One region of the Streptomyces sp. NPDC007164 genome, then DNA from elsewhere that is predicted to be linked to it. Evidence: riboswitches for the same ligand, from Rfam matches in the RefSeq annotation. Region 1 holds a riboswitch; the other holds the start of a gene.
The links. A riboswitch is a leader RNA that binds a small molecule or an ion and turns the genes downstream of it on or off. The one in region 1 is predicted to bind cobalamin.
Positions count from the first base shown of each region.

Region 1 (7,450 bases):
CGGTCCGCGGACCACCCGTACGCCTTCTCCTTCTCCGGGCTCAAGACGGCCGCGGCCCGCTGGGCCGAACAGCACCGGCTGCGCGGCGAGGAACCGCCCGTGGCCGACGGGGCCGCAGCCCTCCAGGAGGCCGTGGCGGACGTGCTGACCCGCAAGGCGCTCGCGGCCTGCCATGCGTACGACGTGAAGACGCTGATCGTGGTCGGCGGCGTGGCGGCGAACTCACGGGTCCGGGGTTTGGCCGAGCAGCGGTGCGCCGCCGCCGGGATCGAGCTGCGCGTCCCGCCGATGACCCTGTGCACCGACAACGGCGCCATGATCGCGGCCGTCGGTGACCTGCTGGTCCGCTCCGGTGCCGAGCCGGCACCGCTGGACGTGTCCATCGACCCGTCGGCCCCGCTGGAGTACGCCTCTCTCACCCCGCTGCCCGCGCGCTCGCTGAGAGTCTCCTGACGGTGGCGACGGTCCGGCGGGTTTCCGGGAAGCGACTTCTCGCCCACGCGGACGCGTTCGGAGGTCCGCCCTGGAACGAGGTACCGGACCGGGCCGACGCCTACCTGGAGCGGATGGCGGACGACACTCGTCGGCCCGGTTTCACGGCGGCGCTCGCCCTGGACGGAAAGGCCGTACCGGGCTGGGCCACCGCCTGGACGACTCCTGTCCCCTTCCCGGCCGACCGCTGCTATCCGCAGGTGTCCGCCGCCCTCGGCGCGCTGCGGACGGCGGAGTGGCTGTGCGGCGGACGCGACGTCGACGAGCTCGCGACCGCCGGCCACGCCCGCGGCGCCGGGCTCGGCGGTCGGCTGCTCGACGCCGTGACCGAGGACCGGGTCGACGGCCGTTGCCGGCTGCTGACCTCCGTCGCCGCATGCGAGGCGGTCGCCTTCTGCGAGCGGGCGGGCTGGACCCGGGCCACGCATCCCGCACCCGGGGGAGCCGGCCACGCGGCCTTCCTCGGCCCCCGTCACCCGGCCCGCGAAGCCGCCCCGGCTCCATTGAGCCCTCTCGACCGGAGCAATAGAACCTTGCGCACCGCCGGTCCGGGGCCGACGGCGTACGCGTCGTCGAGACCGGCGGCCCCCGGTCGCGCGCGTTCGGCGCTTCGCTCCTGGACGCCCAGGCACTTCAGTTCCGGCTCGCGGACATGGCCACCGAACTCGAGGCCGCCCGTGCCCTGGTCCGGCAGGCCGCCGAGGCGCTCGACGACGGCAGCCCCGCGGGAGCCGGGCTCTGCGCGATGGCCAAGCGGTTCGCCACCGACACCGGATACTCCGTCGCCGGCCGCGCACTGCAACTCCACGGTGGCTACGGCTACCTGAGCGAGTACGGCATCGAGAAGATCGTCCGCGACCTGCGGGTGCACCGGATCCTGGAAGGAACGAACGAGATCATGCGTGTCATCGTGGCCCGGGAACTGATGGAGGCCGTCCGATGACGACCCCTTCCAGCAGCCCGGTACTGCTGCGCACCGAGGGCCGTGCGGCCTACCTCACCCTCAACCGCCCCGAGGCGCTGAACGCCCTCACCCACGCCATGGTCTCGCCGTTCCGGCGTCCGGGCTCCCCGGAGCCGGCCGGTGCTACTTCGGCCTCGCGTAGGCCCGCAGCCGCTCCTCGCGGCTTGTCAGACAACAGCTCGCACAGCGCACCGCCTCCGCACTCGTGTAGTACAGACAGCAGGTGTTGCGCAGATAGACCAGCCGCTCCGGACCGTCCGGCGCTCGCCGGACCCGGACCACCTCGCCCAGCGTCGCCAGTCGGCCGGGTGCGGTGTCCACGAACTGCCGCCAGCGGGCGGCCAGCAGATCCACCCGGTCGCCGTACGCGCACAGCGCCGTGGCGCAGCCATGGGCGATACCGCCGCTCAACTGCCTGGCCCCGGCACGGGTACGGCATTGCAGCGCATCGGCGAGGGGCAGCAGATGTCCGTCGAGCACGATGCGGTGCAGCAGCCGTACGGAGTCCTCCCCGGCCCGGGGCACCAGCAACCGGGCCCGGCGCACCCTGACCCCGCCGATCCCGTGCGCGGCGGGGCGCACCAGGACATTGCCGGACCTCATGTCCGGGACCTCGTCGTACAGCGCCCAGTGGAGCACTGCGGCGGCCGTGACCCAGCCCGCGTACACCGCCATCAGGGTCAGCGCGGCCGCATGACCGGTGCGGTGGCCGCTGCCGGTGCGCTCGCGCTCCAGCAGCACGGACAGCTCCGCGCCCGCCGGATCGGCCAGCCGGTCGGCTGCCAGCCACTGCCCCGCCTCGCTCGCCGACGGTTCGCCCACGGTGACCTGCCAGCGTGGCCCGTGCCGCAACGGCGCCCATGCGGGGGAAACGTCGTCGCTCATGACAGCGGGAGGTAGACGACGTTCGGGGAGCCGGTGACCGGGTGGACGCCGATCCGGGACCGTATCCCGTAGACCTCGGCCAGCAGCTCTTCCGTCAGCACCGCGTGCGGGGAGCCGGAGGCCACCAGCCGTCCGGCGCTGAGGACGAACAGCCGGTCGCAGTAGGAAGCGGCCAGGTTGAGGTCGTGCAGCACCAGCAGATTGGTGGTGCCCAGCGTTCTCACCAGGCCGAGGATCTCCAACTGGTAGCGGATGTCCAGATGGTTGGTGGGTTCGTCGAGCGCCAGCAGCCCCGGCTCCTGGACCAGGGCGCGGGCGATCAGGGCCCGTTGCCGCTCCCCGCCGGACAGTTCCTCGAACCGCCGGCCGGCCAGGGGCGCCGCGCCGACGCGCCGGAGCGCCTGGTCGATGCGGCGGGCGTCGTCGGCGTAGTCCTGCTCCCAGAACCGTTTGTGCGGGCTTCGGCCCATCGCCACGATCTGACGTACGGTCAGACCGAAGGTGCCGGGGCTGTCCTGCGGTACGACGGCGACGCGGCGCGCCCGTTCCTTCACCCCGAGGGTCGCGGCGTCCGCCCCGTCCAGCAGAACCCGGCCCGACGCGGGGTGCAGCGCGCCGTACACACAGCGCAGGAAGGTGGTCTTGCCGCTGCCGTTCGGTCCGACCAGCCCCACCGTCTCGCCGGGGGCGGCGTCCAGCGTGACCGCGTCGAGCAGCGTGCGGCCGGCCACCTCGTAGCTGATCCCGTCGGCGGCGAGCGCCGTCGGGGACGGTGCCCGGCTCATCCGGTGATCCCTTCGGTACGGGTGGAGCGGCGCAGCAGCCAGAGGAAGAACGGGCCGCCCACCAGGGCGGTGACCACCCCGGCGGGAATCTCTGCCGGGGCTGCCACGGTCCGCGCCAGCAGATCGGCCAGCAGCAGGAAGACGGCCCCGCCGAGCGCGGTCACCGGCAGCAGTCTGCGGTGGGACGCGCCGACGATCAGCCGGGCGGCGTGCGGAATCATCAGGCCGACGAAGCCGATCGCCCCGCTGTAGGCAACCAGCACGCCGATGATCAGTGACACCAGCACGAAGACCCCGCCCCGGAAACGTCCGGGGTCCAGGCCGAGGCTGCGGGCCCCTTCCTCCCCGGTCAGCAGCAGATCCAGCGGCCGGGCCAGGCTGATCAGGAGGACGGCACCGATGCCCAATACCGCGGCGGGCAGGGCAAGTTGGTCCCACCGGGCACCGCCCAGCCCGCCCAGGGTCCAGAACAGGATCGCCCGCACATGCTCGGCCCGGGAGGACAGCACCAGGATCAGGCTGGTGACCGCGGACAGTACGTACTGGATCGCCACCCCGGCCAGAATCAGCCGGCCCGTTGTCATGGTGCCGCCCCGCCGGGCCATCGCGTAGACGGCGACCAGCGCGGCCATGGACCCGGCGAACGCGGCAACGGGCAGCGCGACGTCGGTGGCCACCCCGGCTCCGACTCCCAGCACGACGACCGCGGCGGCGCCCGCCGACGCCCCGGACGAGGCGCCCAGCAGAAACGGATCGGCCAACGGATTGCGCACCAGCGCCTGGAGCACCGTGCCCGACAGGGCCAGCCCGGCGCCGACGACGGCTCCGAGCAGCACCCTGGGCAGTCGTACCTCCCACACGATCGTCGGGTACGCACCGGTGCGTTCACCGCCCAGGACCGTACTCAGCACCTCGCCCGGCGGAATCCGTACCGGGCCCAGCACCAGACCGGCCACCGCCGCCATGAGCAGCAGCACCGTGAGGACGCCGATCACGACGGGGGTCGAGCGCAGGACGGACTTCGGGCCGGAGCGGGCGGACTCCGCGCTCACGGGGTGCCGGGGTGCAGCTGCCCGGCCAGGTCCTGTACGGCGTCGGCGACCCGGACACCGAGCACGGCCGAGGACAGCGGGAGCACCGCGAACTTCTTGTTCCTGATCGCCGGCACGTCCGCGAGCGCCGGATCGTTCAGCAGCCGCTTCTTCTTGGCCGCCACCGTGGTGCCTCCGTAGTCGTAGATCACGACCACCTCGGGCTTGCGCTTGATGACCTGCTCCCAGGCCACGTCGCCGAAGGTGGCGTCGAGGTCCGTGAAGACGTTCCTGCCCCCGGCGAGCCGGACGATCTCGTTGCCGATGCCTTTGCCGCCCGCGGTGAACGCGGAGCTGTCGCCGGAGTCGTACACGAACACCGAGGGACGTGAGGCGCCCTTGAGCTTCTCCTCGACCGCCGTGATCTTCCGCCGCTCCTCGGCGATCAGCTTCCTGCCGCGCTCCGGCACGCCGAAGGTCCTGGCGACCTGGGTGATCTCGGTGGCGAGCTGATCGATACCGACCTTGCCCCTGGTGCAGTTCTCGATGTTCAGCCGGGTGTTGATGCCGTCCTTCTGGAGCCCTGCCCGGTCCTGGCCCCTGGCCTCGTCGAAGGCGCTGCTGTACCCGCCGTAGACGAAGTCGGGGCCGGCGCCGAGCAGCACCTCCTTGGAGGGGTACTCCTTCGCGAGCACCTTGGTCCCGGCGTACGCGGACCGGTACTCCGGCAGGACGCTGTCGTCCAGGTAGGCGGTACCGGCCAGCCGGTCCTGGAGCCCGAGGGCCAGCATGATCTCGGTGACGTGCTGGTTCATGGTGACGACCCGCTCCGGCGGGGCGTCGAAGGTCGTCCTCGTACCGCAGTTGGTGACCGTGTAGGGAAAACCGTCGGCGGCCGGTGCGGCCATTGCCTTGTTCTCGCCGTCCGTGCCGGAGCCGCAGCCGGTGAGCGGCAGCAGGAGCAGTGGTATGAGCGCGAGCGGTACACGGCGGATTCGGGGCATGGCCGAGCCTTTCCCGGGGATGTCCTCGTCCCCTGGGTAGTACGAGAAGGCGGCGCGGCCAGTATCTGGCTTCCGGGCTGCTGTTCAGCCCGGTCACAGTGGCGGGACCGTACCGGATTCACACCGGTTTCCTGACGCGCGTCGCCTGAGTTTGCGGAGCCCATACTGTCAGACCGCGTATTCCGGCAGGTCCCGGCCCATGCGGCGACGGCCTCGGCCGGCCCCGGACACCGACGTCCACGACGACGACCGGCACTGCGGACGGGTTCCGCCCGGGGTCCGGCAGCGGAAGTCGCAGTGAGCGGGTGGAGGGCCAGGGGGCCTGCCGTGCGCGCCGGTGTCACGTGAAGGTGGTCCGTTGGCTCGGATGCGGCCGGGCGAGGTCAAGCCATTGTGGGCCATTGGCCCAGAGGGGCGGGCTTCATTTGAACCACTAGCCCCCCAGATGCTGAGATGGGGCTGTCAATGGCGCTGCGGGTTCCCCCGGGATCTCTGCGGCGCCTTTCTCGTGTCCGCGCTGGTCCAGGTGTGAAATGCGCTGGTCCATGTGTGAAAGGGGCAGGACAACTTGCTGAAGAGGGCGTTCGTCGCACACGATCCGGGGCGGATGCGGCTGCGGTTCGCGTCCCGGGCCGTGCTCGGCATCGGGCTCGCCGTCGCGTTGTGCGGGGCGTCCGGGCACTCGCTGGTGGCGGCCATCACCGGTGGCCTGGCCGCGCTGCTCGCACTGTTCACGGTGACCGACCCGACGGTGCGTGGGCAGGCGGTCACGACCGCGTTTCTCCCCGTCGTCGGTCTCCCGGTGCTCACGCTCGCCGCCGTGCTGCACGATGTGCCCGTCGCACGCGACCTGGCGTTCCTCGCCGTCGTGGGGGCGGGGGTGTACGCGCGGCGGTGGGGACCTCGCGGGCACTCGCTGGGCGTGTTCGGCTTCATGGCCTATTTCTCCGCCCAGTTCCTGCACACCGTGCCCGGCCAACTGCCCGAGCTGTACGCGGCCGTGCTGCTGTCGCTCGTCGCGTCGTCGGTGGTGCGGTTCGGGGTGTGGTGCTACGAGCGGAGGCTCGCGGTACCCGTGGCAGTCGCCCTGCCCTCGGGGGCGAGCGGGCTCGGCCGGATCACCACACGGCAGGCCGTGCAGGCGGCACTGGGGGCGGGCTTCGCGCTCGCGGTGGGGCAACTGCTCTCCGACCAGCGCTGGTACTGGGCGGTCGGCGCCACCTGGTGGGTGTTCGTGGCCACGACCTCGCGGGGCGAGGCCGTCGTGCGCGGGTTCAGACGCTTCTTGGGAACGGTGCTCGGGATCGGGCTGGGCTTCGCCGTGGCCGTGCCGCTGCACCACGAGCCGGTCGTGGCCGCCGTGGTGGTGGCGATGGGGGTGTTCGGAATCTTCTATACCGCCGCTGTCTCCTATACCTGGATGATGCTGGCCGTGACCGTGATGGCGAGCATGCTGTACGGGCTGCTCGGCGTGCTCGACACGGATCTGCTCGTGCTGCGGGTGACCGAGACGGCGGCCGGGGCGCTCGGTGCCGTACTGGCGGTGCTGTTCGTGCTGCCGGTGACCACACATGCGGTGACCGAGGCGTGGGTGGAGCGGGCGCTGCGGTGCGTACACACCTGCACGGCCGAGGCCGCCGCCCGGCTCGCCGGGAGCGAGGCCGCCGACCCGCCCAGGCACGTCGCCGAACTGGAGGCGATCCTCGGCCGGGTGCGCTTGTCGCTCGCGCCGCTGGTGCATCCGCTCAACCCGATGAAGGCCCGCAAGCGACGGGCGCGGCAGGTGCTCGCACTGCTCGACGACTGCGCACGCGAGGTGCGCGGCCTGGCCTCCGTCGCCGCCGATCCGGAGGCCTCGCACGATGTCCGGCTCGCCGCGGCCTGCTGGCGTGTGGAGGCTGCCGTCGAGGCCCTCACCGACGCGCCGACCGTCGGGCGGGACCTGCGACTCGACCGCGCGACGGCCCCGGAGCCCGCGGGCGCCGAACCGGTGCACGCCCACCTCGCCCACCTCCATGCGCTGGAACGGGCCCTGCTCGAACTTGCCGTTCCCCTCCGGAGGTCCGGCCACCTTCCGGCCGGCACCTGAGCCGTCGCGTCCGCACGGCCCGAAACGGGCGCTCGCCGGCCTCACCGCACAGCCACCCGCGGGCGCCGCTGACCGGTGTGAAACGCCCTCGGACGTGTTCCCCGCGCGGCCCCGGCAGCCGAGGCACTGGTCTGGACCTGATAGCCGACTGCTACCGTCGCCCCGGAAGATCACGACGGCACGGGCCGTCGTGATCGGTC
Region 1 is NZ_JBEYFB010000005.1:228,098-235,547, forward strand. Features, by position in the region: gene tsaD (tRNA (adenosine(37)-N6)-threonylcarbamoyltransferase complex transferase subunit TsaD) at 1-453, shown strand, start outside; partial or broken gene ABZ622_RS11210 (acyl-CoA dehydrogenase family protein) at 1,085-1,435, shown strand; gene ABZ622_RS11215 ((2Fe-2S)-binding protein) at 1,580-2,341, opposite strand; gene ABZ622_RS11220 (ABC transporter ATP-binding protein) at 2,338-3,126, opposite strand; gene ABZ622_RS11225 (iron ABC transporter permease) at 3,123-4,091, opposite strand; gene ABZ622_RS11230 (ABC transporter substrate-binding protein) at 4,175-5,161, opposite strand; cobalamin riboswitch at 5,200-5,325, opposite strand; gene ABZ622_RS11235 (FUSC family protein) at 5,730-7,250, shown strand.

Region 2 (7,450 bases), on a different contig from region 1:
TCGGCGTACACCGGCAGCAGCCGGTCGAGCAGGGTCAGCGGTTCGAAGTCGGCGGCGACACCGGGAGCGGGCTTGGCCAGCAGCAGATAGGTCACCGGACCCACCAGCACCGGCCTGGCGTCGTGCCCGAGCGCCAGCGCCTCCCCGAACTCCTGGACCTGCTTGGTGGAGTCGGCGGCGAAGACGGTGTCGGGGCCGAGCTCCGGCACCAGGTAGTGGTAATTCGTGTCGAACCATTTGGTCATTTCGAGGGGCGCCACGTCCTGCGTACCGCGCGCCATCGCGAAATAGCCGTCCAGCGCGTCGGTCGCGACGGCTTCACGGTGCCGGACGGGCACGGCACCGACCATCACGCTGGTGTCCAGCACATGGTCGTAGTACGAGAAATCGCCGGTCGGGACCTCGTGGATGCCGTCCTCGGCGAGCCGTTGCCAGTTGGCGCGGCGCAGTTCCTCGGCGGTCTCCCGGAGGGCGGCGGCGGTGACGCGGCCCTTCCAGTACCCCTCGACGGCCTTCTTCAGCTCCCGGTCGCCCCCTTGGCGGGGGTAGCCGTACACGGTGGCCCGGGCTGCCGCGGCTGCGGACTCGGTGGTCACGTGACTCTCCTTCGCGAGCGTGTCCTGGTGCGACCCCGGGACGGATCGCAGGCGCGAAGGGATGACGGACCGGGCGGATCCGCGGCGTCGTGCCGACGCGCGTGACCTGCCCGATATGTACGCCGACCCGCCCACGAGGTCACCGGGATCACCGTGCGCGTCCGACGCGCACGGGCAGTGGCAGGTCTTCGGACTCGCGGGCGCGTCTCGCGTACGAGACACCTACTGGCCGTCGCTTCCCGGACCCGTCGGGTCCAGTGCTCGATGACGGCGGTCGTTCCCACTCACCGCTGCGGGGCAGTCCCGGATTCCCACCGGGTTCCCTCTTGCGACGCGCCTGCCTGACTGACAGGGCGAACCAGCTGCACCCACCACCATAGGGGGTCCGCTCCGGATCCTGGACAGTGAATTCGGATCGGCAGGATCGGCAAGGCGGGCAGGATGGCATCGGCGGGCCGGCCGGCCGTATCGGAGCGGACCGGATCGGCCGGATCAGACGGCGGGGCCGGGCGCGGGGGACAACTGCTGCCCGCACCGCAGGTTCCACCGGCCGGAACGGCCGCTGAGCGCGGTCAGTGTCAGCGGGGCGACGTCCAGCCGCCAGAACGCCTCCACCGGCAGTGCGAGTGCCCCGACGACCACCGCCCGGACCACCGCCGGCTCGACGACCGCCAGCACGCGGCGGCCCCCGCCGTCCTCGGCTGATTCCAGCGCCGCCAGCCAGCGTCCGGTCCGGGCGCGGAGTTCGAGCAGGGACTCGCCGCCGTGCGGAGCCGCCGAAGGGTCGGTCAGCCAGGCCGAAACAGCCGCCGGCTCGGCCGCGCTCACCGCCGCCAGCCGCCGGCCGCTCCACCGGCCCATGTCCCAGTCGCGGACGGCCGGTTCGGGCCCGGCCCGCAGCCCCAGCGCGTCGGCCGTCCCGGCGCATCGTCCGGACGGCCCGCGCAGATACCGGTCGGCGTCGGGCACCCCTGCCGCGACGGCCCCCGCTCGGCGGATTCCTGCCGCGTCCAGTGGCGCGTCACCGTCGAAACGGGCCTCGCGCAGCGCGGCGTTGATCGCCGGTGAGATCAACATCACCTGAACCGTCATGACCCGGTCAACTCCCTGAACTCCGGCCCCTTGGTGCGCCCACCATGGCATCCGACCGGTCGGGCCCGGTCACCGGCACCATGGCGGCACTTGTCCCCAAGCGGTATGGTCACGGCGAACATGACGTAGGTGTGACGGAAGTCCGGTGAGAATCCGGCACGGTCGCGCCACTGTGAACCCGCACCTGTGCGGGAAGTCAGACCCAGCACCCACGTCTCAGGCACCACGATCGGGACGCGTGTTCCCCAGGAGGTTCTGTCATGGCACAGACTGCTGCCCCCGCCACCGCCATTCCGGCGATCACCCCCATCTCCCTGAAGGCCATCGCCCCCTGGGCGGTCTTCTTCGGCATCCTCATGCTCGTACTGCTGTACTTCGTCGGCGCCGAGCAGGGCGCCACCGCGGTCATCTCCGGCGAAGGTGTCCACGAGTGGGTCCACGACGGCCGCCACCTCCTCGGTTTCCCCTGCCACTGACGTACCGTCCGATCCTGGGGAAACCTCATGAACTCCATATCTGTCAGAGCCCTGCTCGTCCGCGGCATGCTGGCCGGCCTCGCCGCGGGCGTACTCGCACTGCTGGTCGCCTACTTCCTCGGTGAGTCGCGTGTGGACGCGGCCATCGCCCTGGAGGAAGCGCACAGCCACCACCATGACGGCGGCGAGGAACTGGTCAGCCGCACCATGCAGTCCACGGCCGGCCTCGCCACCGGTGTACTGGTCTTCGGCGTCGCCATCGGCGGCATCGCCGCCCTCGTCTTCTGCTACGCCCTCGGCCGGATCGGCAGGTTCGGCCCCCGGGCCACGGCCGCGCTGATCGCGGGTGCGGCACTGCTGACGGTGTACGTCGTCCCGTTCCTGAAGTACCCGGCCAACCCGCCGGCCGTCGGCAACCCCGACACCATCGGCTCGCGTACCGGACTCTTCTTCCTGATGGTCGCCCTCAGCGTGCTGCTGGCCGTCGCCGCCGTCATCCTCGGCAAACGGCTGGCTCCCCGACTGGGCAACTGGAACGCGACGATCACGGCATCCGCCGCGTACGTCCTGGTGATCGGGCTCGCCTACGCGTTCCTGCCCTCGTACAACGAAGTCGGCAAGGACTTCCCGGCCTCCCTGCTCTGGGAGTTCCGGCTGAGCACCCTCGCCGTGCAGACCACCCTCTGGGTGACCTTCGGGCTCCTCTTCGGCCATCTGACGGACCGGCTGCTCGTACCGAGGACCGGAACGGTCACCACCGGAAGCGGCGGCGCGAAGCGCCCGGCCACCGCGGCCGGCTGACCGGCACCCGACACGCGGGCCGACGACCGGAACCCCGCCGGGACCTCCCGGCGGGGTTCCGGTCGTCGGCACCGGCTCACTCCTCGGGCTGCGGGCCCCAGTCGGTCCGGTAGTACTTCAGCCGCTCGTCCTGCTTCTCCAGACGCATGCCGACGGCTTCCATGACGCGCTGGGACGCGATGTTGTCCAGGTCGGTGTCACCGTGCACACGACGCACCCCCTGCTCACGGGCGAACAGCAGCAGGGCGCGCAACGCCTCGGAGGCGTAACCCATCCCCTGCGCCGAGGGGACGAGGCCGTAGCCGATCGTGACGTCCCCGTCCTCGTCCGGCGCGCCGTGGAATCCCATCCCGCCGATCACGAGTCCGTCCGTGCGGCGACGTATCTCGTACGAACAGAAGGGGCTCGGATCTCCGGTCGTCGCACAGGTCTCCAGGAAGCGCCGGGCCGCGGCGGTCTCCCCGGGTGACGGATAGCCGGGCGACCAGCGGGCCCCGTCACCGGGCGTGCCGGAGATCAACCGCAGGGCGTCGGAGCCGTTCATCGGGCGGAGCAGGAGGCGAGGGGTCTCAAGGTCGGTCATGAGCGAGTGAACTATCACGCGGGACGGGCGCACGGCATCCGAAAATCGGCCGGGCGGCAGCCGACGGCGTCGATGCCGATGTGCATACGACGCCGCAGCGGCCGCCCGCACCGTGCCCCTTCCGGACTCATGTGCCCGACGGCCCCTGAGTGCCCGCCCCGTCCGGAGCGAAGTCGAAGTCCCCGGAGAACGCCGCGGCCATCCGCAGATGACCGGCCGCCTCCGCGCTCCGCCCCTGGCGCTCAAGGGTGCGGCCGAGCATCAGCCGCGCGTAGTGCTCGACCGGGTCGCGCTCCAGCACCGCCCGCAGCTCCGTCTCGGCCCTGCCGAGCCGCGCCGAGTGGTAGTAGGTACGGGCCAGCAGCAGACGCGGCGACACCTGCTCCGGGACCTCCTCGACCAGCCCCTCCAGGATCCGGGCCGCGCTCATGTACTCCTTGGCCTCGAAGAACATCTGCGCACGGTCCCAGCGGTCGGCAGTTGTGCCGAACTCGTAGTAGGTGTCGCTCACTTGACCTCCTCAGTCACGGACCGTGCCGGGGTCTGCCCCGCTCCGTCCAACCGGTGGCCGAGCCGCTGCTCAACCACCCTGTGACTGCCCCAACGGCGCATGATGATTGAATATTCCACTAAATTATCGGCGTGGGTACCGGCACTCCCGGACCCGCTCAGGAATAGGTTGAGCGCCATGAGCAATCTCGATCGCCAGGCCGCACTCTCCGTCTGTGGAGGACGGGGTTTTGTCGTCGCCGAGCCCGTGCGTGAACTTCTCACCCCCCGCCACGTCCGGCTGGGCGAGTCCACCGAGGTCCGCAGACTGCTGCCCAACCTGGGCCGCCGGATGGTCGGCGCCTGGGCCTTCGTCGATCATTACGGTCCCGACGACATCGCGGACGAACCCGGGATGCAGGTGCCGCCGCACCCCCACATGGGCCTGCAGACAGTCAGCTGGCTGCACGACGGCGAGGTTCTGCACCGGGACAGTGTCGGCAGTCTGCGCACGATCCGCCCGCGCGAACTGGGGCTGATGACCTCCGGCCGGGCCATCAGCCACTCCGAGGAGAGCCCGAAGTCCCACGCGAGGTTCCTGCACGGCGCCCAGCTCTGGGTCGCACTGCCGTCCGCCCACCGCCACGTCGAGCCCCACTTCCAGCACCACGCCGACCTGCCGACCGTCTCCGCCCCGGGCCTCACCGCCACCCTGATCCTGGGCGAGCTCGACGGCACCATCTCGCCCGGTACCGCGTACACCCCGATCGTCGGCGCCGACCTCGCCCTGACCGCCGGCGCCGAGGCCCGGCTGCCGCTGGACCCCGACTTCGAGTACGCGGTGCTCTCCATGTCCGGCCGGGCCGAGGTCGACGGCGTGCCCGTGCAGCCCGGCTCCATGCTCTACCTCGGCTGCGGCCGCTCCGAACTCCCGCTGCGCGCGGACAGCGACGCGGGCCTCATGCTCCTCGGCGGCGAGCCCTTCGAGGAGGAGATCGTCATGTGGTGGAACTTCATCGGCCGGGACAACGCTGAGATCGTACAGGCCCGACGTGATTGGATGGAAGGCGCCCGATTCGGTGAGGTCCACGGTTACGACGGTGACCGACTGACTGCACCTGCACTCCCGGCCGGGCCCCTCAAGGCGCGTGGTCGGGTGCGTTGACGTGGCCTTTTGTGGCTCGCGTCGGCTCTTGAGTCTGTGAGCCGGCGCTGGTCGAGGCACCTCGCCCGAGCGGAATCGAATGAACCGGCCGCCGGTGGTCGGCAGGCGTCCCCGAGAGTCGTGGGTGTGGCCATCTGTGGCAGGGTCTGCTCGGATCAATGCTGACCCAATGCTGACTATTCTGATGGGTAGTCAGCTTCCGGCGTCGGGGTTGCGGCTCCCGCCAGGCGGCCATCGCGACCGCTTCGCGGCCCGGGGCGCTCAGCCCGCCATGGCGGTTCCCAACCGCGTGTCGACTGACGCCCGGCAACCTACGGCTCCTCCCTCCTGCACAATCTGGAGAGTCGCCTCCGCCTGGCTCTGTCACACCGCCGTGGTGCTGTACTGGACCCGTCGGTGGCCATTCCTCTCGGACGCTCATCGGCGTTCCGGGCTCCTCGGTCGTGGATGCAGGCGTGAATCCTGCGTCCCGGAGATCCCCGTCGGGTTCCATGGTGCCGATTCCGTGCGTGTTCGTCCCTCACATGAGCAGGTGACGATCGCCGTCCAGGCGTCGGCGTTCGAAGACGAGCATGACGGCGGCGGATCCCTCGCCGACGGCGGTGGCGACCCGCTTCACGCTGCCACTGCGTGCGTCGCCGACGCAGAACACGCCCGGCTCGCTCGTTTCGAAGGGCAGCGGTGCCCGGTCGGCTTCCCAGGCGCTGTCGAGATCGTGTCCGGTGAGCAGGAAGCCGTTGCGATCCGTCGCCAGTCGGCCGCCGAGCCAGCTGGTGCAGGGCGTTGCGCCGATGAAGACGAACACGGCGCCGGCCTCCAGGCGCGAACGCCGGCCGGCCTTCCGGTCGACGACGTCGATTGCGGTGATCTCCGAGTCCGCCACGAGGGCGACCGTCTCCGTCCGAAGCCACACCCGGGTCTTTGGGTTGGCCGCGATCGCCTCGATGAGGTAGCGCGATATCGAATGTTCCAGATCCTCGCCCCGGACCAGCAGATGTACTGGATCGGACGTCCGCGACAGGAACATCGCGGCCTGTCCCGCCGAGTTTCCCCCGCCGATGACAGCGACCGGCTTGCCGAGGCAGGACTGTGCCTCGGCGACGGTGGCGGCGTAGTGAACGCTGTTTCCCTCCCATGACTCGGCTCCAGGCACGGTCAGGCGCCGGTACTCGGCGCCGGTCGCGATGATGACGTCCTGGGCCCTGAACACGCGCCCGTCGTCGCAGGTTACGCAGTACCTGCCGGTGCGGCCGGCAAAGGCGGCAACGCGGGCGTTGCGGTGCAACCGGACGCCGAACTTGGCCGCCTGCACGGTGCCGCGGGCGGCGAGCTCGGCGCCGGAGAGACCTGCCGGGAACCCGAGGTAGTTCTCGATCCGCGAGGAGGTGCCGGCCTGGTCCCCGAAGGCCGCCGCGTCGAGCAGGGCCGTCTGCAGCCCCTCCGACGCGCCGTACACCGCCGCCGCCAGGCCGCCCGGGCCGCCTCCGACGACCAGCAGGTCGCAGACGTCCCGGTCGTCATCGTCGGCCTCGGCGGGTGGCTCCCCGAACTGAGAACCAGGGGGAGGGCTTCGACGAGGAAGAGACGTCCCGCACCACCGACTGGCCCCGGTTGCACGCTGTTGCAACACCTGCAAGGTCTGCAGCAGCTATGCTGCGCGGTCACCGTCGGCGCCTTGCCAGGCGCAGAGTTCGGCGCATGGTCCGGTATTCCTGGTCACTCAAATGCGAGTCGAGCGTCGGCTCGACCGCCTTGAGCGCATGGTCGAAGGCTTTGCCGGTGGCCGACGGCCAGGCATAGGTCAGCACACCTCGGCGAAACGGATGTAGTTGCCGCTGGGGCCTGTGATCGCTGCGTCCGTACCGGGCCGAACCAGCGCCGGCTGCGGCCCGTTGGCCACCGGCGCATCCGGCCCCGCGCCGACACCCGACAGGCCAGGGCGCGGGCCCGGCCAACCTTCGCCCTTCCTGCGTCGGGAAGGCACCCGGGGCGGTTCAGCCGGCTCGCGGACAGCTGTGATCAGAAGCGCGATGTGGCGAGCTCGGCGTTGGCGGCCCAGCGCACCGACATCGCGTCCTCGTAGGCACGCACAGCTTCGTCGACGCCGCCTTCGGTGACGAGCGCTTCGGCGAGGTCCGCGCCGTCCAGCAGGGCCGAATTTGCGCCGATATCGAACGACGGCATGAGATGGGCGGCGTCCCCCAGCAGGGTCACGCCCGGGACGTGAGCCCACATGTGGACGGGCAGG
Region 2 is NZ_JBEYFB010000028.1:2,741-10,190, reverse strand. Features, by position in the region: gene metE (5-methyltetrahydropteroyltriglutamate--homocysteine S-methyltransferase) at 1-596, opposite strand, end outside; cobalamin riboswitch at 758-974, opposite strand; gene ABZ622_RS28190 (histidine phosphatase family protein) at 1,089-1,688, opposite strand; adenosylcobalamin (AdoCbl) riboswitch at 1,798-1,945, shown strand; gene ABZ622_RS28185 (CbtB-domain containing protein) at 1,949-2,164, shown strand; gene ABZ622_RS28180 (CbtA family protein) at 2,192-2,965, shown strand; gene ABZ622_RS28175 (GNAT family N-acetyltransferase) at 3,042-3,548, opposite strand; gene ABZ622_RS28170 (tetratricopeptide repeat protein) at 3,676-4,059, opposite strand; gene ABZ622_RS28165 (pirin family protein) at 4,237-5,202, shown strand; gene ABZ622_RS28160 (NAD(P)/FAD-dependent oxidoreductase) at 5,723-6,832, opposite strand; gene ABZ622_RS28155 (DUF982 domain-containing protein) at 6,864-7,010, opposite strand; gene ABZ622_RS28150 (NAD(P)/FAD-dependent oxidoreductase) at 7,222-7,450, opposite strand, start outside.
Region 2: linked by a shared signal. The riboswitch ahead of ABZ622_RS28185 (CbtB-domain containing protein) and the one ahead of ABZ622_RS11230 (ABC transporter substrate-binding protein) in region 1 are both predicted to bind cobalamin.